Embleya scabrispora: one gene and its partner. The protein of the gene in region 1 binds, or shares a complex with, the protein of each later gene. Links are inferred from orthologs where the notes say so. Each region holds a gene or a part of one and is shown on either strand. Other genes may lie near its edges. The genes, in order: B4N89_RS21455 and B4N89_RS22085.

Region 1 (3,302 bases):
CTCGAGGATCACGCCGCGTTCGGCGTCCACGTCCTCGGGGTCGATCAGCGAGCCGGTCACCATGTCGCAGATCACGTCGATGGCGAGCGGGAGGTCGGTGTCGAGCACACGTGCGTAGTAGCACGTGTACTCCTTGGTGGTGAACGCGTTCATCTCACCACCGACGGCGTCCAGTTCCGCGGAGATCTCCAGCGCGTCGCGCTTCGCGGTGCCCTTGAACAGCAGGTGTTCGAGGTAGTGCGAGGTGCCGGCCAGAGCGGGGGTCTCGTCGCGCGAGCCCACCCCGACCCAGATGCCGAAGGTCGCGGAGCGCACGGACGGCATGTTCTCGGTGATCACCCGCAGGCCGCCGGGCAGGACCGTGCGGCGGACGGCGCCCACACCGTCCGCGTCACGCAGCAGGGTCTTCGTGGAACCAGGCCGCTGCGCGGACGCGGCGGCCTGGTTCTTCGACGAGGAGGACGTCACTTGGCGGCAGCGTCCTCGGTGTCCTCGGCGGCGTCGCCTTCGCCCTCGATGACGGGGACGAGCGACAGCTTGCCGCGCTGGTCGATCTCGGCGATCTCGACCTGCACCTTCTCGCCGACCTTGATCACGTCGTCGACGTTCTCGACGCGCTTGCCACCGGCGATCTTGCGCAGCTGCGAGATGTGCAGCAGGCCGTCCTTGCCGGGCATGAGCGACACGAACGCGCCGAACGTGGTGGTCTTGACAACCGTACCCAGGTAGCGCTCCCCGACCTCGGGCATCGTCGGGTTGGCGATCGCGTTGATCGTCGCCCGCGCGGCCTCGGCCGAGGTGCCGTCCGAGGCACCGATGTAGATCGTGCCATCGTCCTCGATGGTGATCTCCGCACCGGTGTCGTCCTGGATCTGGTTGATCATCTTGCCCTTCGGGCCGATGACCTCGCCGATCTTGTCCACCGGGATCTTGACGGTGATGATGCGCGGCGCGAACTTCGACATCTCGTCCGGAGTGTCGATGGCCTCCATCATCACGTCGAGGATGTGCAGACGGGCGTCCTTGGCCTGCTTGAGCGCCGCGGCCAGCACCGACGCGGGGATGCCGTCGAGCTTGGTGTCGAGCTGGAGCGCGGTGACGAACTCCTTGGTGCCGGCGACCTTGAAGTCCATGTCGCCGTACGCGTCCTCGGCACCGAGGATGTCGGTCAGGCACACGTACTCGGTCTTGCCGTCGACCTCGTCCGAGATCAGGCCCATCGCGATGCCCGCGACCGGCGCCCGCAGCGGCACACCGGCGTTGAGCAGCGACATCGTGGACGCGCAGACCGAGCCCATCGAGGTCGAGCCGTTGGAGCCGAGCGCCTCGGACACCTGGCGGATCGCGTACGGGAAGTCCTCGCGCGCGGGCAGGACCGGCAGGAGGGCGCGCTCGGCGAGCGCGCCGTGGCCGATCTCGCGGCGCTTGGGCGAGCCCACGCGGCCGGTCTCGCCGACCGAGTACGGCGGGAAGTTGTAGTTGTGCATGTAGCGCTTGCGCGTCTCGGGCGAGAGCGTGTCGAGCATCTGCTCCATGCGCAGCATGTTCAGCGTGGTGATGCCCAGGATCTGGGTCTCGCCGCGCTCGAACAGGGCCGAGCCGTGCACGCGCGGGATGACCTCGACCTCGGCCGACAGGGTGCGGATGTCGGTCAGCCCGCGACCGTCGATGCGCACCTTGTCGCGCAGCACGCGCTGCCGGACGAGCTTCTTGGTCAGCGAGCGGAACGCGCCGCCGATCTCCTTCTCGCGACCCTCGAACGCCGGGAGCAGCTTCTCCGCGGCCAGGTCCTTGACCCGGTCGAGCTCGGCCTCGCGGGCCTGCTTGCCGGCGATGGTCAGCGCGGCCGACAGCTCGTCGGTCACCGCGGCGGCCAGCGCCTCGAAGACGTCGTCCTGGTAGTCCAGGTAGACCGGGAACTCGCCGGTCTCCTTGGCGGCCTTGTCGGCCACCTCGACCTGCGCGGCGCACAGCGCCTTGATGAACTTCTTGGCGGCCTCGAGGCCGTCGGCGACGACCTCCTCGGTCGGCGCCTCGGCGCCGCCCTTGACCAGCTCGATCGTGCCGGTCGTGGCCTCGGCCTCGACCATCATGATCGCCACGTCGCCGTCGTCGAGCACGCGGCCCGCGACGACCATGTCGAACACGGCGCGCTCGAGCTCGGTGTGCGTCGGGAAGCCGACCCAGGTGCCGTCGATCAGCGCCACCCGGACGCCGCCGATCGGGCCGGAGAACGGCAGGCCCGCGAGCTGGGTGGACATCGAGGCCGCGTTGATCGCGACCACGTCGTACAGGTGGTCCGGGTTGAGCGCCATGATCGTCTCGACGATCTGGATCTCGTTGCGCAGGCCCTTCTTGAAGGACGGGCGCAGCGGACGGTCGATCAGCCGACAGGTGAGCACGGCGTCCTCGGACGGGCGGCCCTCGCGGCGGAAGAAGGAGCCGGGGATCTTGCCCGCGGCGTACATGCGCTCCTCGACGTCCACCGTCAGGGGGAAGAAGTCGAGCTGGTCCTTGGGGCGCTTCGAGGCGGTGGTGGCCGAGAGCACCATGGTGTCGTCGTCCAGGTAGACCACGGCGGAGCCGGCGGCCTGCTTGGCGAGCCGGCCGGTCTCGAAGCGGATGGTGCGGTTGCCGAACGTGCCGTTCTCGATGACTGCTTCGGCGAAGCTGATGTCGGGACCCTCCACGGGTGCCCTCCTCGTTCGTTTCGAGGGAGGTCCGCGGCGCATGACGCCTGAAGGGCCGACCGTGCCGGTCTTCGATCGAAGCACCCGGGTGCGTTACCCGGGGGCCACTACCGAGGACCGGCGCTGGAGGTCGGCGCCTTGGTCGCGACGCGGCGCTCCCAGTGTCTGTCGTTCGTCCTCGTCGTCGGGTGTGCGCGAGGCGCGACCGACGTCGATTGTCTTGTTCTATCTCACCGCGGATGCCCGCGTGCGGAACACAGCCTACAAAGACCGCGTCCGGATACGGCGAAGGAGCGGCTTGTGCAAGCCGCTCCCCCGTCGTGTGTTGCTAGCGGATGCCGACGCCGCTGCGGCGGATGCTCAGGCGGTCGGTCAGCGTGCGGTAGCGCTCGATGTCCTTCTTGGCCAGGTAGCCGAGCAGGCGACGACGCTGGCCGACCAGGAGCAGCAGGCCCCGGCGGCTGTGGTGGTCGTGCTTGTGCTCCTTGAGGTGCGCGGTGAGCTCGTTGATCCGGTAGCTCAGGATCGCGACCTGCACCTCGGGAGAGCCGGTGTCGCCTTCCTTGGTGGCGTAGTCGGCCATGATCTGCTTCTTCGTTGCGGTGTCGAGCG
Region 2 (3,137 bases), 150 kb from region 1 along the record:
CCGGAGCAGGTGCGCCTGGAAGTCCTCGACCCGGTCCGCGGCGCCTGGGTGCTCAGGCCCCTGGGCACGCTCGGCTCGACGTCGCTGCCGTTGCCCGGCACGTCCGCGGTTCCCGAGACCTCGGGCCGGCTCGCGCCCGGCGCGACGGTCGAGTTCCGACTGCGATTCACGATCGCGGCGAACGTTCCGACGCAGTTCGTGCAGGTCTCCATGCGCGGACGAAGCCACTCCCCGAGCACCGGCGACGAGCCGCGTTTCACCAGGGCCCTCGCGTTCGACGCCGCGCTGCTCGGGCCGGACGGCAGTGCGCCCACGCGCCCACCGTTGCCGGACGAGACCCGCTCGCCGTCCGTGCCGGACGCGGGCCCGGATCGGTCCGGCGGCATGGCGAAGACGTTCCCCACCGCGCGGCGCGGGGACGGGCCGACGTTCAACCTCGTCGGCGTACCCGGTCGGCTCCAGGCCGGCGGCGGGGCGGCCGAGTTCAAGGTCACCTTCTCCAACGACACCGGCCGGATCATCCCCGGCGTGCGTCCGGAAGTGGTGTTCACCAGCGGCCAGTCCCCGATCACCCCCGGGCAGTTGGTGGTCGAGGTGTACGACTCCTACGACCGGGGCTGGAGTCCGGTGTCGCTCCAGGTGCTCACCGACCCCGCCAACGGCCGCGACGCGCACCTCGCCGGTGCGCTGACGCCCAAGCCGTGGGACGGCCAACGGCAGCTGCCGCCCGGCGAGTTCGCGACCATCTCGCTCCGGGTCTCGATCCCGGCCGGCTCGCCGGTGGCGGGCGGCGACCTCGCCGTACTCGCCGGCGGCGCGGCCCCGAACGGGGTGGGCCCCGACCTCTCCTCGCGCAGCGACTACCAGGTGCTCCACGTGCCCAACCCCGGCGGGCCCACGCGCGCGCCCACGCTGCGGCCCGAACTGCCGCCGACCGCGCCGGACTCGGCCGCCGGGCAGCGCAGGGAGGACCACGACGACACGTTCACCTTCGCCACCGTCGCGATCTGGGTCACCCTCGCGGTCCTCGGCGCCACCATCGTGCACTTCGCCCGCAAGAACCGCCGGCAGGGCGCCGGGACCCCGCTGGGACCCGACGCCTGACGCCCGACTCCGGCGCGCCGTCACGGCATCAGCCGAACAGCACCTTCGCCTCTTCGTACAGCGCCGGCGGCACGGTCTTCAGCTCGCGCGTGGCGGCCTCCAGCGGCACGGTCACCACGTCGGTCCCGCGCAGCGCGACCATCCTGCCCCATTCGCCCGCGTTGACCGCGTCGATCGCGTGGAACCCGAACCGGGTGGCCAGCCAGCGGTCGAACGCGGTGGGCGTGCCGCCGCGTTGCACGTGGCCGAGCACGGTGGTGCGCGCCTCGTGTCCGGTGCGCTTCTCGATCTCCGAGGCCAGCCAGTCGCCGATCCCGGACAGCTTGACGTGGCCGAACGCGTCCAGCGTCTGGTCCTTGGTCACCATCTGGCCAGCCAGCGGGATGGCGCCCTCGGCGACCACGATGATCGGCGCGTAGTTGGTCCGGAACCGGCTGTCCACCCAGGCGCAGACCTCCTCGACGTCGAAGTTCTGCTCGGGGATCAGGATCACGTTGGCCCCGCCGGCCATGCCGGAGTGGATCGCGATCCAGCCCGCGTGCCGGCCCATCACCTCGACGATGAGCACCCGGCGGTGCGATTCGGCGGTGGTGTGCAGGCGGTCGATCGCCTCGGTGGCGATGTTGACCGCGGTGTCGAAACCGAACGTGTAGTCGGTCGCGTTCAGGTCGTTGTCGATGGTCTTGGGCACTCCGACGACCTTGACGTCGTGCTCGTGCAGCCGGGTCGCCACGCCGAGGGTGTCCTCGCCGCCGATCGCCACGAGCGCGTCCACCTCGAACTTGCCCAGGTTCTCCCGGATCCGCTCGATGCCGCGATCGACCTTGATCGGGTTGGTCCGGGACGAGCCGAGGATGGTTCCGCCGCGCGGCAGGATCCCGCGTACCGCCTTGATGTCGAGCGGCATGGTGTCGCCTTCGAGCGGACCGCGCCAGCCGTCCCGAAAGCCGATGAATTCGTACCCGTAGTCCTGGACGCCCTTGCGGACGACCGCCCGGATCACCGCGTTGAGGCCCGGGCAGTCGCCGCCGCCGGTCAGTACTCCGACACGCATCGAAATCTCCGATTTCTTCCGTCCGGCACGATTCGCGGCCCACGCTACCGGTGCGAGAAGCCACCTCGACTCTTCCCACCACCCGTTCGAGGTACCCGACTTGATCGCGTCGGCTTGATCGCGCGTGGGGCACGCCCTAGTCGTCCAGGCCCTTCTCGATCGCGTAGCGGACCAGTTCGACCCGGTTGTGCAGTTGCAGCTTGTTCAAGGTGTTCTGGACGTGGTTCTGCACCGTGCGGTGGGACAGGAACAGGCGCTCCGCGATCTGCTTGTACGACAGCCCCTTGGCGACCATGCGCAACACCTCGGTCTCCCGGTCGGTCAGCCGCGGCGCGGTCGGGCCGCCCGCCGCGTCCCGGCGCGGTGGATCGGTGGCCATCCGGCGGAACTCGCCGAGCACCAGGCCGGCCAGCCCGGGGGTGAACACCGGGTCCCCGACGGCGGTCCGGCGCACCGCGTCGACCAGTTCCTCGCGGCTCGCGGACTTGACCAGGTATCCGGTCGCGCCGGCCTTGACCGCCTCCAGGACGTCCTCCTGCTCACCGCTGGCGGACAACACCAGGATGCGCACCGCCCGGTCGTGGCGGACCAGTTCGCGGGCCACCTCGACCCCCGGCAGCTTGGGCAGGTTCAGGTCCAGGATCACCACGTTCGGCGAGGTGGCCTGGGCCCGGCGGACCGCCTCGGGGCCGTCCCCGGCGGTGGCGACCACGTCGTAGCCCGCCGCCGCGAGGTCGCGCGCCACCGCCTCGCGCCACATCGGGTGGTCGTCCACGACCAGGACGCGCAGTGCGGCGGCCGGTGTCTCCTCGGTCGGTGTGCCCGTGTTCGTGTCGTTCATCCGCTCCCCTGCCTCGGCACCCGGAACTCCAGTTCGGTGCCTTCTCCCGTCACCGACGACCACACCACGGTGCCGCCGAGATCGCGCACCCGGCCCTCGATCGACTGGGCCACGCCCAACCGCCCCTGGGCCCGGGCC

What was found.
Region 2: B4N89_RS21455 (region 1) and B4N89_RS22085 share a complex: the UniProt entries of both Bacillus subtilis proteins name them as parts of the possible RNA degradosome complex. The link is inferred for Embleya scabrispora from one-to-one orthologs.

The regions. Positions count from the first base shown.
Region 1 is NZ_MWQN01000001.1:4,822,771-4,826,072, reverse strand. The notes cover bases 78-3,063. They hold B4N89_RS21455 (polyribonucleotide nucleotidyltransferase), read right to left. Parts: upstream 2,691-3,063; coding sequence 465-2,690; downstream 78-464. Other genes in these bases: rpsO (30S ribosomal protein S15), read right to left, coding at 3,019-3,063; B4N89_RS21460 (M16 family metallopeptidase), read right to left, coding at 78-468. Outside these bases: more of B4N89_RS21460, read right to left, coding at 1-77; more of rpsO, read right to left, coding at 3,064-3,302. UniProt on the Bacillus subtilis protein: Involved in mRNA degradation. Catalyzes the phosphorolysis of single-stranded polyribonucleotides processively in the 3'- to 5'-direction. Necessary for competence development in Bacillus subtilis.
Region 2 is NZ_MWQN01000001.1:4,977,044-4,980,180, reverse strand. Bases 146-2,966 are described here. They hold B4N89_RS22085 (6-phosphofructokinase), read right to left. Parts: upstream 2,159-2,966; coding sequence 1,133-2,158; downstream 146-1,132. Other genes in these bases: B4N89_RS22080 (response regulator), read right to left, coding at 2,295-2,966; B4N89_RS22090 (hypothetical protein), read left to right, coding at 146-1,104. In the rest of the region: more of B4N89_RS22090, read left to right, coding at 1-145; more of B4N89_RS22080, read right to left, coding at 2,967-2,999; MacS family sensor histidine kinase, read right to left, coding at 2,996-3,137. UniProt on the Bacillus subtilis protein: Catalyzes the phosphorylation of D-fructose 6-phosphate to fructose 1,6-bisphosphate by ATP, the first committing step of glycolysis.